2 regions of the Rhizobium sp. A22-96 genome follow, and region 1 is predicted to be linked to the other one. Evidence: riboswitches for the same ligand, from Rfam matches in the RefSeq annotation. Region 1 holds a riboswitch; the other holds the start of a gene.
The links. Region 1 has a riboswitch for cobalamin ahead of ACQZ6F_RS13105 (aromatic ring-hydroxylating oxygenase subunit alpha). Riboswitches for the same ligand answer to the same signal wherever they lie in the genome.
Positions count from the first base shown of each region.

Region 2: it holds a riboswitch for cobalamin, as region 1 does, so the genes downstream of both, ACQZ6F_RS06270 (ABC transporter substrate-binding protein) here and ACQZ6F_RS13105 (aromatic ring-hydroxylating oxygenase subunit alpha) in region 1, are expected to answer to the same signal.

Region 1 is NZ_JBNWDQ010000003.1:79,354-86,903, forward strand. Features, by position in the region: gene ACQZ6F_RS13090 (L-threonylcarbamoyladenylate synthase) at 1-950, opposite strand, end outside; gene ACQZ6F_RS13095 (DUF6656 family protein) at 1,009-1,626, opposite strand; gene ACQZ6F_RS13100 (ACT domain-containing protein) at 1,728-2,141, shown strand; cobalamin riboswitch at 2,359-2,562, shown strand; gene ACQZ6F_RS13105 (aromatic ring-hydroxylating oxygenase subunit alpha) at 2,661-3,905, shown strand; gene ACQZ6F_RS13110 (FAD-binding oxidoreductase) at 3,908-4,996, shown strand; gene ACQZ6F_RS13115 (glycoside hydrolase family 25 protein) at 4,993-5,997, opposite strand; gene ACQZ6F_RS13120 (BA14K family protein) at 6,244-6,705, shown strand; gene ACQZ6F_RS13125 (CorA family divalent cation transporter) at 6,768-7,550, opposite strand, start outside.
Region 2 is NZ_JBNWDQ010000001.1:1,394,057-1,401,606, reverse strand. Features, by position in the region: gene ACQZ6F_RS06275 (FecCD family ABC transporter permease) at 1-702, opposite strand, end outside; gene ACQZ6F_RS06270 (ABC transporter substrate-binding protein) at 704-1,720, opposite strand; cobalamin riboswitch at 1,885-2,143, opposite strand; gene ACQZ6F_RS06265 (GGDEF domain-containing protein) at 2,251-3,345, opposite strand; gene ACQZ6F_RS06260 (patatin-like phospholipase family protein) at 3,668-4,888, opposite strand; gene ACQZ6F_RS06255 (phospholipase D-like domain-containing protein) at 4,943-6,631, opposite strand; gene ACQZ6F_RS06250 (flagellar basal body-associated protein FliL) at 6,709-7,179, opposite strand; gene ACQZ6F_RS06245 (hypothetical protein) at 7,180-7,536, opposite strand; gene ACQZ6F_RS06240 (glucose-6-phosphate isomerase family protein) at 7,501-7,550, shown strand, end outside.

The DNA.
Region 1 (7,550 bases):
CGCAGCCGGTCGTTGATGGCCTCGCCGAGGCCCTCGTCGGGAATATGCGAAAAGGCGATCGTCGCGGCGCCTGTGGCGTCGGCGCGCTTCATGAAGTCGAAGAGGTTTGCTGCGGCCTCCGAAAGATCGCCCGTGGCGCTCAGGTCGAGCACGGCAATGGCGCTTTCGATCCCGGCAATGTCAGGCGTCCCGAAGCGGATCAGTGTTTCACCGGCCGCAACCTCCGTCGCGTCGAGCCGCACGGCCGCGCCGGGGGCATAATGCGACGCCAGCATGCCGGGGGCTTCGATGGCGGCCGATGCCTTCTTCTTGCGCTTCAGCGCCTTGCCCGCGACCCGCTCGATCTCACGGGCGGCCAATCCGCCCGGCCGCAACAGCCGCAATTCGCCGTCTTCGACCTTGACGATGGTCGACTCGACACCGACGACGGAGGCGCCGGCGTCGAGGATCAGCGTGATCCGCTCGCCGAGATCGTCATCGACATGGTCGGCGCTGGTGGCGCTGATCTTGCCCGACGTATTGGCGCTCGGCGCGGCAAGAGGGCGCCCGAAGGCACGGATCAGCTCGCCGGCAAAGCCCTGCGGCACGCGGATGCCGACGGTATCGAGACCGGCGGTCGCCAGCGGATGGATGCCGCTGCCGGGCCTGAGCGGTAGCACCAGCGTCAGCGGGCCTGGCCAGAATGCTTCCGCCAACTTGCGGGAGATGGGATCGAAGATCGCATAGCGTTCGGCCATGGCGAGATCGCTCATATGGCAAATGAGCGGGTTGAAGCGCGGCCGTCCCTTGGTTTCGTAGATCCGGGTGATGGCAGCCGGGTTGGTGGCATCGGCTGCAAGGCCGTAGACCGTCTCCGTTGGCAACCCGATCGGCAGACCCTCGGCAAGCGTTGCCGAGGCGACATCTATCGCCGTTTGCGGGTGTTCGAGAATGTCTATGTGTCGTGCCATGGCCTGCCCGTTTGCAGTTCAGGCCGTTCTTATGCTTTTCGAGTTTTCGGATCAATGATCAAAGCTGGCGAATGATGTCGCGAAGCTGTTCGTTGCGGGCGCCGAGCAAGAGGACGTTACGGACGGCGATCTGCGGATCGTGCGTGTGGAACAGCACGCCGTTGCCGCGAATGTCGCGATTGATCGTCAGCTTCTTGTCTTCCGCCTCCTTGCCCGGATGGATGGCGACGGCGAAATACATCCGCGAATATTTCAGGCTGATATCCTCGAAGAAATTCTCTTCCTGGCCGATGCGGGCAAAGAAGTTCGCGATGTAGAAGGCCCAGTTCACCTCTTCATATCGAGCGAATTGCGTGCGCGCCGCTGTTACGTGGCAATAGCCGAGATGCGGCGTGTCCTTCAGCGTGTGATGAAAGATGAGCTTCGGAAAACGAATCGACTTATGAAAGCCGTTGAGCCGGTCATGGGTCATTTCCCCGGCATTCCGCAGCTTCTGCGCGGTCTGCTCGGCGACTTCCTGGTGGGTCATGTATCGCCGCTCTTCGGCAAGCCAATGCGGCCTGTCGCGGTTGATACGACCGGTGCGCAGGAATTCGCTATGCCCCGTTGTCGATACCGCCGGTATCGGTTCGGGGTCGGCGGGCTTCCCAGCGTCGAAATATCTGAGTTTGGCCATGCCGGGTCTCGCTATAGAGGTCTGGAGACTGCATGATAACTAGTCTTGCTTGAGCCGGGCTTAACGACGCCGGTTGCAAATCCCCAGGGAGGCCAAAACACATGCCCGGAATTACCGATCTTAAGCTGCTGCTTTCCGGCATGAAACCGAATCTCGTCGAGGGCGAGTTCGTCTATTGCACCGTTCCATCGTCGACATTGGCCGATCATATTCATCTGGAGCCGATCGGTTTTTTCCGGGAAGGGGAGGGCGTGACCCTGATCCTGCCGCTGGAGGCCGCGCGGCAGGCCGGGTTTCCGATTGCGCCCGCAATGCGCATGATCACGCTCGATGTCCATTCCTCGCTGGAGGCTATCGGCCTCACCGCGGCGTTCGCTACAGCCTTGGGAAATGCGGGCATCAGCGCCAATGTCGTCGCGGCCTATTACCACGATCATATCTTCGTTCCGGCTGCTGATGCTGACCGTGCAATGGCGGCGCTGCAGGCACTTTCGGCGTCGCAAGCGACCCCTTGATTATCGGAGATCAACCGCATTGTCGCAATCAGGATAAAGCGTCATCAAGAGGAGGCAAAATAGCGACGATCTCCATGTCTGCCGATAATCGATAAGAGATTGAATTGCCTTCCTATATTGCCCATCCCTACGACCGTCTTGCTGTTCCGTTTCATCTGTCGCCAATTTCGAAGCCGATGTCGCATTGTAGCGCAGCGGCTGACGGGGCCGAGAGTTATGATGTTATCAATCTCAAGGTGCCGTCTGCTAGGGAGACGGAGAATTGGGAAGCCGGTCAAAATCCGGCGCTGCCCCCGCAACGGTGGTGGAGTGAGGCATGGCGAATAAAGCCACTGGGTCGGCCGACCTGGGAAGGTGCCATGGGGTTCTGGAAACAGGGCCGCTCCAGAGCCCGGAAACCAGCCTTGGGGAAATTCGGTTTACTGACCGCGGCGGGCGGTCGGGACATTGCTTCAGGCCGCTCCCAAACGGCCTTGCATGTCCTTCGTCCGTTTCCCGGTAACGCGCAAGGATAGGCAAATGGATATCAGCAGCAATGTTTTGCGGCAATTGAAGAACCGCCGCGAGGGCTTCAGCCTCGAGCAGCCTTTCTATATCGATCAGGATTACTTCAAGCTCGATATGGAAATGATCTACTATCGCGACTGGCTGTTCATCGGCCATGACTGCGAAGTGCCGCGCGCGGGCAATTATTTCACCGTCCAGATCGGCGATTATCCTGTCGTCATCGTCCGTGGTCGCGATCAGGTCATCCGCGCCTTCCACAACAGCTGTCGCCATCGCGGCTCACGCGTCTGCACGACAGAGCGCGGCTCGTCGGCAAAGCTCGTCTGCCCCTATCACCAGTGGACCTACGAGCTGGACGGCTCGCTGCTGTTCGCCCGTCAGATGGCCGAGGACTTCGACAAGACCCAGTATTCGCTGAAGCCGGTCCATTGCGAAAGCGTCGGCGGCTACATCTTCATCTGTCTGGCAAAGAACGCTCCGGACTTCGCGCCCGTCCGCGCCACGATCGAGCCCTATATGGCGCCGCATCGCATGAGTGAGGCCAAGGTTGCCTTCCAGAGCACCATTATCGAAAAGGGCAACTGGAAGCTCGTTTGGGAAAACAATCGCGAGTGCTACCACTGCGCCGCCAACCATCCTGAACTCTGCCGCACGTTTTCGGAAGCACCGACGGTCAGCGGCGTGCAGGGGGCGATGAGCGATCCGGTGATCACCGCTCATTGGGAGCGCTGCGAAGCCGCCGGCCTGCCGAGCGAATTCAAGATCTCGCCTGATGGCCAGTTCCGCGCCGCCCGCATGCCGCTCATCGAAGGGGCCGAAAGCTACACCATGTCCGGCCAGAACGCCGTCAAGCGGCCGCTCTCGCCCGATGTGACGATCAACGGCATCGGCACCATGCTGCTGTTCCATTATCCGACGACATGGAACCACCTGCTTGGCGACCACGCGATTTCCTTCCGCGTCCTTCCGCTCAATGCCGAGGAGACCGCCGTCACCACCAAATGGCTGGTGCACAAGGATGCCGTCGAAGGCGTCGACTACGATCTCGAGGAACTGACCCACGTCTGGACCGAGACCAACGACCAGGATCGCCGCATCGTCGAGGAGAATGCTTTCGGCATTCACTCGCCGGCCTATGAGCCCGGTCCTTATTCGGAACTCCACGAGGGCGGCGTCATGCAGTTCGTCGAATGGTATTCGAATTTCATGATCAACCGGCTGCAGGGCGATCAGGCCAAGCTGTCGGCGGTTGCCTGAGTATGAACATGACCGTCTCCCTTAGCCATCGACACCTCGATCAGATGCAGCCCTGGAGCGACAGGCAGCATCTGCTCGAATGCCTCTCCGTCACGCCCGAAGCGCCCGATGTGATGACCTTCACATTCCGGTCCGACAAGGACAACTGGTTCCGCTATCTGCCGGGCCAGTTCGTGACGCTGGAGCTGCCGACGGCGCCGGAGCCGGTCATGCGCACCTATACGCTGTCCTCGACGCCATCGCGGCCCTTCTCGGTCGCGGTGACGGTCAAGGCGCAGAAGGACAGCATCGGCACGCGCTGGATGTTCGAGAACCTCAAGCCGGGCATGCGCATCAAGGCTTTCGGTCCTCTCGGCGATTTCACGCACGTCCGCCATCCCGGCGATAAATACCTCTTCGTCTCCGCCGGTTCCGGCGTGACGCCGATGATGGCCATGACCCGTTACATGGCCGACACCGCGCCATTGTCCGACATCACTTTCGTCAATTGCTCGCGCAGCCCGACCGACATCATCTTCCGCTCGGAGCTGGAATATCTCGCCCGCTTCATGCCGAACCTCAATCTCGGCCTGATCGTCGAGGGCTGTGGCCGCACCGATCTCTGGTCGGGGCTGAAGGGCCGCATCGACAAGGCCAAGATCGGCCTGCTGGCGCCTGATTTCATGGATCGCACGATCTTCTGCTGCGGCCCGGAAGTCTTCATGGATGCCGTCCGTTCCATGTTGGAAGCGCACGGCTTCGACATGAAGCGCTACCATCAGGAAAGCTTCCAGCCGGCAAATGCGGCGACGCCGCTTGCTGAAGTTACCGACGATGCCTCGACGGACGCTGCGACCACGATCCGCTTCACCATGGCCGGCAAGGACGTGGTTTGTGCGGCCGGGCAAACCGTGCTTCAGGCCGCGCGCGGCGCCGGCGTGCGGATCGGCGCTGCCTGCGAATCGGGCCTCTGCGGCACCTGTCGTGTCATGAAGCTTTCGGGCGAGGTCGAGATGAGCCACAATGGCGGCATCCTCGATGACGAGATCGAGGAAGGCTATATCCTGGCCTGCTGCTCGCGCCCGAAGACGGATGTTCAGGTCGAAGCCTAATAATCCTGGTAATTCAGTTCATTGATCTCCACCGGCTCGGGTCGGCGGGTAGCAGCCGTGACGACCGGATCGACCATCAGCGAGACAAGCGTCTGTAGCGGCCCGTTGCACAGCGGTCCCTGGGCGATCGTCAGGTCGGGGGCAGGCAGTGGTTTGGCGGGCAGCAAATCGCCCTGCGGCCAGATCTTGGCGAGTTGCACGCTGGTCATCGGCACAACATTGACGTCGATGTCCGTCAGCGTGCCCGGAACGCGGTAGGGGCAGCTCTTGTCGGAACAATTGTCCGATGAGGCAAACTGCCAGATGGCGTAATTATCCCAGTTGCCGAGCGGGAAGGTGCCCTTCAGATCCGGCTTGTAGCGCGCGTACCAGAGCGGCAGCCGCGACAGCAGCGGATAGATATCGCGGTGATCGGCGATATAGCGCGCGGTGTTGTGATTGACGTAGAGGATCGGATAACGTCCGGTCCTGACCTTGATGTGTGCGACAAAGACCTGCGCATCATCAAGCGACATGAAACGCGTGGGATCCATGCCGTCAATGTCGAGCACCATCAGCTCGTCCGGCTGTGGATCGGCATAATCGAGAAAATGATTGGCCTGATCGATCGGATTGCCCGGTCGCCCCAGATGATAGGCGCCCCATAACAGGCCATTCGTCTTCGCCAGCATCCGGCGGGTCTGATAGAGTTCGCGCGTGACGGCATATTTGCGCCACATGGTCTTGCAGTGGGCGAAGGTGTCACCGGCATGGTCGCCGGTACAACTGAAGCTCTCGGGCAGGCCGTCGGAGGCCTTGGAGATGAAGGCGGCGATCCGCTTGTCCTGCAGGAACGCAGTCCAGTCGATGGTATTCAGTTCATAGGCATCGACGATGAGGGCATTTTGGGGGTCCGTCCAAGGCTGGTTTTCGCCGGCCGAAGGCTTCGTGGCCGGCCCCAACAGGGCCAGTACGGTCAGGAAGCTGCAAATCAGGCTGTGGCTGTGCCGGGACCCTTTCATGAAATAATAGTAAGGATTGCTGGTTAATCTTGGGTTAAGGATCGGTTCACTATACATTCATCGTGGAGCCCTCGCATAACTCCTTAAATTGGTAGGGATTTAAGGAACAGAATAAGGTGTTGCCGCGTTTCTTGTTGTCTATTCGGACATGCTGCGAAGCAGGGCGCTTAATCCTGCGAAAGAAGCATGCCCGACATCAAACGCTATACGCTTGAGCACAAGACAAACCAGCGAATGGAGATAAGAATGCTTGGTTTCCGTGCGAGAATTGCGACCATCGCTATTTCGGCCGCTGTCACCCTGACGAGCTTCACGCCGTCCTTTGCCATTCAGATGCCTGCTGCGCCGATCGCACCTGTGGAGAAATCCACGCTTGGCAATGTCGAGCAGGTTCAATGGCGGGGCTATCACGGCGGCTATTATCGCCGCGGCTGGTATGGCGGCTATCGCGGCTATTCGGGTTATCGCCATGGCTATCGTTACCATGATGGCTACTGGTTCCCGCTGGCCGCCTTCGGTGCCGGCGCGCTCATCGGCGGGGCGATTGCCAGCCAGCCTCGCTACTATGCGGCCCCGCCTCCGTCCGGCGGCATCAATCCGCGCCACGTCGAATGGTGCTCGGATCGTTATCGCTCCTATCGGGCTTACGACAACACGTTCCAGCCCAACCAGGGCCCGCGCCGTCAGTGCTACTCGCCCTATTATTGAGCGACACGCCAAAAATCATCGACACAGCCGCCCGTTATCCGGGCGGCTTTTTTGTGCCGGCGTCAGAGAATGTTGACCCGCTTGAGCAGCCACCATGCCAGCAGCATGGATGCGATAATAAAGCCGATCGCGTATCCCGTACCGCTTGAGCCGCCCGAAAGGGGCAGGCTCGATGTATTCATGCCGAAGAAGCCGGTCACCAGCGTCGGCGGCAGCAGGAACGCCGTCATGATCGAGAGGATGTAGAGATGGCGATTGATCTCGGAGGCAAGCTTCGAGTCGATTTCTTCATGCAGCAGCCTGGCGCGCTCCTGCAGCGCGTAGACATCGTGTTCGACTGCTTCGAGGCGTCCCGTCAGACGTCCCGCAATGTCCTCGAAACCAAGCGGCATTTCCTCGTCGTCTGAGGCGGCCGCATGCCGCATCAGGGAGAGGACGGTTCGCAGATGGCGGTGCAGCCGCACGATCGTCCGTCGAATGGGCGGAAGCTGCGTGCGCTCGTCACGCGAGCTATTGCCGTGGATGAAATCCTCGATGCCGTTCAGCTCTTCGCTGATCTCGATGACGACGGAGATCAGGGTGCGCTGGAACTCGACAACCAGCGCTTCGAAAATATCCACAGGGCATGAAAACCGTGCGGCATTCTTTTCGATCAGCACGCGTCCCCGGTCCACGCTGCGAAGCGGCTGCAGCCGGCTGGTGATGAGCACGCGGTCAGTCACCGCAAAATGCAGCCAGCCGATATCATGGGTGTTGTGGGCGAAATCGCGCTGGAAATCGACAAGGGTGCCGAAAAGCATCTGGTCGTCGACTGTGATCGTCGCGTGGGTCTCGTGCGTCGTCAG
Region 2 (7,550 bases), on a different contig from region 1:
TCCAAAGACGAATGCGTCGAGCACGCGGACATGCGCCATGCAGATGATAAAGCCGATAATGGCGATCGGTCCGGACAAATAGACATCCGGCCAACGCACACCGCTCATGGAGCCGAGCAGCCAGAACATGACGCCCCTCGCCTGCTCGGCATTGGCCGATGTGGTGACGATATAGGAGGTCAGTGCATTGAAGAGCTGCGAGCCGGCGACGCCACAGAGAATGATGCGCTCGCTGGTGCCGCCGACACCGGCTGCCAGCAGGCCGACAAACAGAAATGCCACAACCGCACCAATGAAGGCGCCGCTGGAAAGAGTGAGGATTCCGTAGCCGAGCCCGAGGATCATGATGCAGACGGCACCCGTGGAGGCACCCGCCGAAATGCCGAGCACATAGGGTTCTGCAAGCGGATTGCGCAACAACGCCTGCAGGATCACGCCACTTAAGGCCAGCGATGCACCGGTGCTTGCGGCAACGAGCGCCCGGCTCAGGCGATAGTCCCAGACGATGCCCTGATGAATCCGGCTAAGCTCGAAATCCGTTCCGAGCAGCCGGTTCGCAACTGCCTTGGCGGTCGTCGACAACGGGATCGAAATCTCGCCGATCGAGACCGCAAGGCTGATCATGAATGCCAGAAACACCAGCGCAGCCACGGTGAGCGCCAAGAGCGCCCACCTTTCTCGCCGTTCTGCAATCAGGCGCATTCTACTCTGCCAGGCCGAAGGACTTGATGCCCTTGGCCAGCGTCTCGATGCCATCGATGGTGCGGATGGTCGGGTTCATCGACTGCGCATCCATCATGACGAAATGCTTGTTCTTGACCGCATCGAGCTGGCTGGTGACCGGATCCTTCTGCAGGAAGTCAAGCTTGACCTTCGGGTCATCGGCGGCGTAGCGGCGGCGATCCATCGTCGCGATGACGATGACGGCGGGATTTGCCTGCGCGATCGTTTCCCATCCCACAAGCGGCCATTCCTCCTCGGTCGTCACGACATTCTTCGCGCCGATCGTCTTCAGAATATAGGCCGGCGCGCTATTCTTGCCGGCGATATAGGCGTCACCGTTCACTTCCTTGCTGGAAAACCAGAACACGATCGGCAGGTTCTTCGCCTGCGCAGCGGAGATCGAAGCGACGGCATCGGCCTCGCGCTTCTTCAGCTGCGCGACCAGCGCATCGCCGCGATCTTTAACGTCGAAGATCTCAGCGAGTTCATCGATCTCCTGATAGATCAGGCCCATCGTGAACAGCTCCTTGCGCACGCCGTCACCGCCTTCGGCATTGATCTTGGCGACGCAGTCGGTCGGCGCGATATAGGTGTTGATGCCGAGTTCGGAAAACTGCTCGCGCTTGCCGACCGCGCCTTGCGCGCCGATATGCCACTCGAATTCAGCGCCGACAAAATCCGGTTCCTTGCCGACCACGGACTCAAAGCTCGGATCATTGTCGGCCAGACGCGGGATCTTGGCATTGGCTTCGGCATATTGCGGCAAGACCGGGCCGACCCATACGGCCGTTCCCGCAATCTTGTCGGCAAGGCCGAGTGACAGCAGGATCTCGGTCATGCCCTGGCCGATGGAGACGATCTTGGTCGGAGCCTTCTGAAAGGTGACCTGTTGGCCGCAATTGTTGATGGTCAGCGGATATTGCGTCGACGCGAAGGCGGACGCAGCAAACCCGCTAAGCCCAAGTGCAAATGTAATGGTCGTCAAAAATTGGCGCATGAAAGGTCTCGATGAGAATGGAAAATCTGGCAGCCTCGGCGCAATAGCGCTCAGACAGACCGCCGCCGGTTGCAAAGACCGCAATCAAGGCCGAAAAACGCCTGGTAGTATCGAAGGCTCAGGTCAATCATTCTCTGTCCTTTCCAGGCATCCCCGCCCGGTTGATTGGATCGTGATCGACGGCAGGTCTCCTGGCTCGCGAATGTCTGACGATCATCTGCCTTCCCGCGATTTGTGTTCGCAGTGGCATGGCCCTGAAGCCACCTGAGGTGGCCAGCAGGCTGGTCGCACCCGGGATGATCGGCAATCCGCTTACAGTTGCGGGGGCAGCCACGGTCTAGGTCCCTTTTGGGTCGTCCTCACCGTGTTCCCTATTAATCCCCTCGAAGCCTTCCTCGGGGAACCGTCGCATCCAGTTACGCCGGACTGCCGTCCGCCGTCAAGCAGGACACTCGAGAACCAATGGATGTTAGAAAAATCGCAAAAGCAGCCCGACGATTGCCTAAACCGGCGAGCTATCAAAGGCAGCTCTACGCCGTTTCAGCCAGCTCGACGCGATTTCGCCCGCTTGCCTTTGCGCGATAGAGCGCCTTGTCGGCTGCTTCGAGCACATGCTTGAAGTCGGCCGATGGTTCATGAGAACAGGCAATGCCGATGCTGACAGTGACGTGGATCGTCTCCTGCTCGAACATCAGGACCGTCGTCTCGATGTCGTTGCGGATTTTCTCGGCAAGGTTTCCGGCCGCCCTCATGTCGGTGTTCGGCAACAGCACGACGATCTCCTCGCCGCCGTAGCGGGCGGCGATGTCGGTCTTGCGTACAGTCTGCCGGATCACATCCGCCAGCCGTGCAAGGACCGTATCGCCGAAGGAATGACCCCAGTTGTCGTTGATCTTCTTGAAGTGATCGATATCGAGCATGATGATCGAAAAGGGAATCCGCCTCGTTCCGGCTTCCTTGCTGCAACGATCGCCTTCCCGCTGCAAAACGCGGCGATTTGGCAGCTTGGTCAGTGGATCGAGGCTGGCCTCGTTCTCAAGCGCGCGCTGGATGCCAATGCGGTAGCGTTCGCGCTCGAGTAAATCCGACAGCAGCACGACGCCGAGGATATTGACGATCGTGACCGGAAGTGTCGCCGAAAGGAGAAGCTCACGCGCGACCGGCCATGGCAGCAAGACGAGAACGACAAGCGAAGTCATCGTCGCCAGGCCGAACAGGGCTGAGCGCTTCCACCCAGTGCCGATCCACTGCCGCGGCACGAGCGTTAGAAGATACCCGACGATCGCAACGATCAGAATGCCCGCGACACCGCCAGCGGCTCCCATGCCGCCGACCAGGAAGCGAAACACACCCATCATGACAGCCGCAACCACCGTCCCAACCACACCACCATAGATCGGCGTCAGAACGAGCAGGATCGAACGGCCATCCTGGAAGATGCCGGGCATCCATTGGATTGGGTCGCTCATCGACAGGATACCACCCAGGCCAAAGAGCAAGCCGACGGCAACGGATTTCAAAACGCCGCGCTCGATCGTCCGGATGACCCAAGAATAGGCGTAGACAATAATGGCCACCTGACCCAGGACGCGTACCAGGGAAGGCAAATGCGTTTGAATTTCCATCACCATCCCAAATCCTCGCGCGGAGCCGCAGCGAATGGCACGCACTGGTCATAGTCGAAGTCAGACCGGAATATCACGCAATCGCTTCGAGATGGTTTATGAAATCTCATATCCTTCGAAGAAGCCGCTCTATCGTTCGAATGTGAGCCGGAGATAACTAGCATCGCGATAGCCGATCTTTTGACGTGATACGTGTCCGCATTGCGACAGTCGGGCTTGCGATCTGCAGCGCTCGAGGTCACAAATTGTGCGGAAGACGAAGTTGAACGGATAGCTTCAGTGAGAACTTATCTGGAGCTTCCCGCTGAATGGTCAAGCATGGCTATCCCAGCGCTCTTTTAGGAAAAGGCCAGACCGCGGCGACCGGCCGCGTCGGTCCAGCATAGTTTGCGCGCACACTGCGATCGCAGATTGCATATCCCCAGTTGACCAGCCTCTCGGAAATCTCGTCACCAAGATTGCTGAGCCGGGTGGGCGTGGCGGCAAGGGAAGACGCGGCGGCCGATGAACAAGGCAACGCCCCTTCAGGCACAAGTTTCGCGGGATCAGTATCGATACCCCAATAGGCACCGAAGCGGGCATAGGCTTGCGCCGTCACCAAGGCCGTCTCATCGGCAAACGCATCACTGGCCTTGAAACGGCCGATCAGATCGCGTCGGCGAAGCGCCCTTACCTGGTTGTCGGTTACATCCAGAATCCGGCGAAGCTGACTGACCCAGTTGCGGCAAAGCCTGGGATTTCGGCTGAAGGGCGCGCCACCATCGCTGACGAAGAGGGTGGCGAAGCGCTTCACCAGCGGCTCAACGCCGTGATTGTCGTAGACGCCGCCGTCCGTCAACATGACGGTCCTGCGAAAATCCCCGATCGACGGCACCGGTCGGCGCGGCGCAGTCGGCCAATCCTGGAAACTGCCATCCGCGAAGTTGAAAACCATGGGCGACAGAAAGGGTGGAAACGCCGAAGAGGAGGCGACCGCTCTGGCCAGCGGAAAATCCGGCTGGTCGAGCCGTCCGACAATATAGTCGCCGGCATAGGCCTTGCAGAAACGCCAAAGCACCCCGGTCTGCAGGTTCGTCGCGCAGAATACGAATTGCGGCTGATCGGGGAGATCCTGAAGGCTGCGACCGCGAAACAGGTGCTTGTCGTAGGATTTCTCGACCTGTTTTGCCGCGGACGTGCCAGGCAAAAGCCCGATAATCGCATCGATGACATCGATCCGCGAGCGGGCAAAATCCAGCATGGGACCGACAAAGACATCATTCAAATTGCCAAAATCGGCCTTCACCAAGTCCGGCCACACGCAGGCAAGCCAGCCTGTGGCGATAGAGCCGCCCGAAACGCTGGAGATGCGTTTTGCCTGTTGCAACAGCCCAAGCTCTGCCAGCCGAATGAAGGCGCCGACGTGAAACAGCATCGCGCGAAAGCCGCCGCCCGAAGCCGCAATGCCGATCCCAGCCTCGAAGCTGTTGCCGTCCCACCGGAAATCGGCTGCGTCAACAGCTTCCCCCTCAGTGGAAAGGGGTATCGCATCGATATCGTTCATGGATCACACCCTTAGTCGGCACCGGCGATCGTTGTTGATGGCATCGCTTCGCCTTCAATGCGAGAAGAGGAGACGATCCTTCGCATCCTGGGAGCCAGCTGCATAAAAACGCCGAAACCAGGCATCCTGCCCGGCGGCCGGCGGCCGTGCCAACGTCAAACTGTTGGGCGCACCAGCACTCTGCATCGCCGCGCGGAAATGAAGGTGATCAAAGATTCGCAGTGCTTCGATGGCATAGGATGTCGCTACCCGCTGGTCCTCGATCATCACGAGATTGTCGCCATTATTTGTTTCGCCACTGGGGGACAGGTTGGACGATCCTGTAAAGACCTTGGCCGTTGGCAGGTTGAAGTCAGTGACGACGAACTTGTCGTGCTGATGGATGCCGCTGCCGCCGCTCCATTCAGTCTTGAAGGGTTCCGGCGCATGGCTTGCCAGATAGTTGAAATCCACCAGGCCGACGGAGCCGTCGGGCTTGCGGATTTCAAGCCCACCCTCCTTGTCGGAAATGCCGTAGCTGAACACATCCTTGCCCATCAGCCGATCAACCGCCTGACGCACCGGGCCTGAGCGAATCTGATTGAGGAAGGCGATGGCATAGAAGACCGAGGAGGAAGCCTGATCGATGGCTGCCCCGACGGGACTGAGCGACAGATCGCTTGATTTGTGCGGCGAGAAGCAGAAATGCGCGGCCGGCATGCCGGCTGCCTGAACCAGGTTCCACTTGCTGCTGAGACTATCCTGCTGGAACGCATCCAGCCCCTGAAAGGCCAGTTCGAAAGCACGGCCGAACAATCCGGCCGCATCGCTGGAGTGAAACACCAGCGCATTGTTTGCCTGAATGTAGAGGCCGCGATAACTGAAATTGGTGGAACCGAACAGCACCTTGATCGGCTGGTCGCCGCGCTTGACGATGAAGACCTTGTTGTGCTGCAGGGTCTTGAAATGCATCCGCTTTACGGCATCGGACCCGGCCGAGACGGCAAGGCGCGCTGCCGCCTGAGATTCCGCGCTGCCGGCCGGCTTGTGCGATCCCGAATTGTCGATGATGGCGCGAACACGCTTGCCGCAGCTTTCCAACTTGGCAACGATATCTCGCTCGTTGAAGTCATAGGCAAAGACGTCGATGCTGAGGCCGGGGTCATTCACCACCTCGTCCAGCAGCCCGAATATCAGGTCATAGGCTCCGAAGCCGAGCCACTGATAGACATCGCCCTGCAGCTTGGTAAATGTCAGCCCCTGATCTGGATCGCTTGGAATGACGTTCGGGTTGTTACCGAACTTGTCGGCATAGGCCTGCGACGACGCAAAATTGCGGGTGAAGCCGATATCGAGATAATCGCTATAGGTCATGCGATCGAGCGAGATCGGAAGATCGGCAACCTGATCGCCGCTGCGCAAAGCGCCCGCTGCATTCATATGTATCTTGGTGACCCGGTAAAGATAGTCGCCGTCCGTCGGGTCATAGGGGAAATGCAGCCAGCGAAATTTCTGGAATGGTGCGGCAGTCGACAGAAAATTCCGGAAGCCGTCCACGCCCTTTCCGCCGGCACTGGTATAGTCGAAATTCAGCCGGTTTCTCAAAGGCACATAGTCAGCCGAACCGGGGCTTTTCACCTCGATCGCAAAGCCGACGAAATCGTCCTCTGGGTTGGTGACGTCCATGCCGATGAGGCACATGCGCTCGCCGCGCCAGAGCTTGACCGTAAGACTTCCTTTGGTACCCGTGTTCGCAAAAGCCATCTCAATCCCCCGATGCGTTTCGATGAAGGTGATGCCTGTTTTCATGCGTGAAGGCTGTGAGGCCTTTTGGACCAGACTTAAAACGGCTCCGACACCTCGGAGACCGTGGGCGTGCCATGATGGAATTCAGTGACGAGAACCAGGTTGAAGACGGTCGGCACCCATGGATCGGGATAGCTTCCGACCGGCGCGCCGAGCGCCTGCATCAATCCTGGTATATGGCCGTGATGCCAGCAGACCAGGATCGTCTTGCCTTCGAATTTCGGCTTGTTAAGCAGATCCTCAGCCAGAGCCGTAAAGTCCTCATCGGCATAGGGCGTGTGCAGCTCGAGACCCAGGGCATCGGCGAGAGGCTGAACCGTCTCAACCGGTCTCGCGCTATGCTTCGATATGGCAGCGGCAAATATGAAATCGGGCGCACCGAATGTCTCGGGATACCAGGCGACGAGCGCCTTGGCGCGGTTGTCGCCCGCAGGCGACAAATTTGGATCGCTTGGATCATCAGGCTTTTCGGCATGACGCATGATCATTATCTTGACAGGCGCCATCTATTCCTCCCCTGGCTGCCATCCCGATCCATCACTACCTGAAACTGGATTCACGATATGCGCTCTGCAACCAAGAGCAATGGCATTTTTTGGACTTAACAAAACTTTCATCCGGTAACAGCCATCGAACGGAGCTGTGGCAACTGAAAAGCTGCGCTTGCGTGCGAGTTCCGGACGTTTAACATCGCCTTCGTCAAAGCCGTTCTGGATGGAAGTGATGCAGCTTCCAATTATCCTTTCGACAGAAGAACGTTCTTCGCGGTTGCCGCGCAACGACAACACGGGGCGCGAGGTGAAGATCAAGCTTTTAAGGAATTGTTGATGCTCTTGCCTGAAGCGGTGCTCATCGATGGCCAAACCGGAAGCGTCTC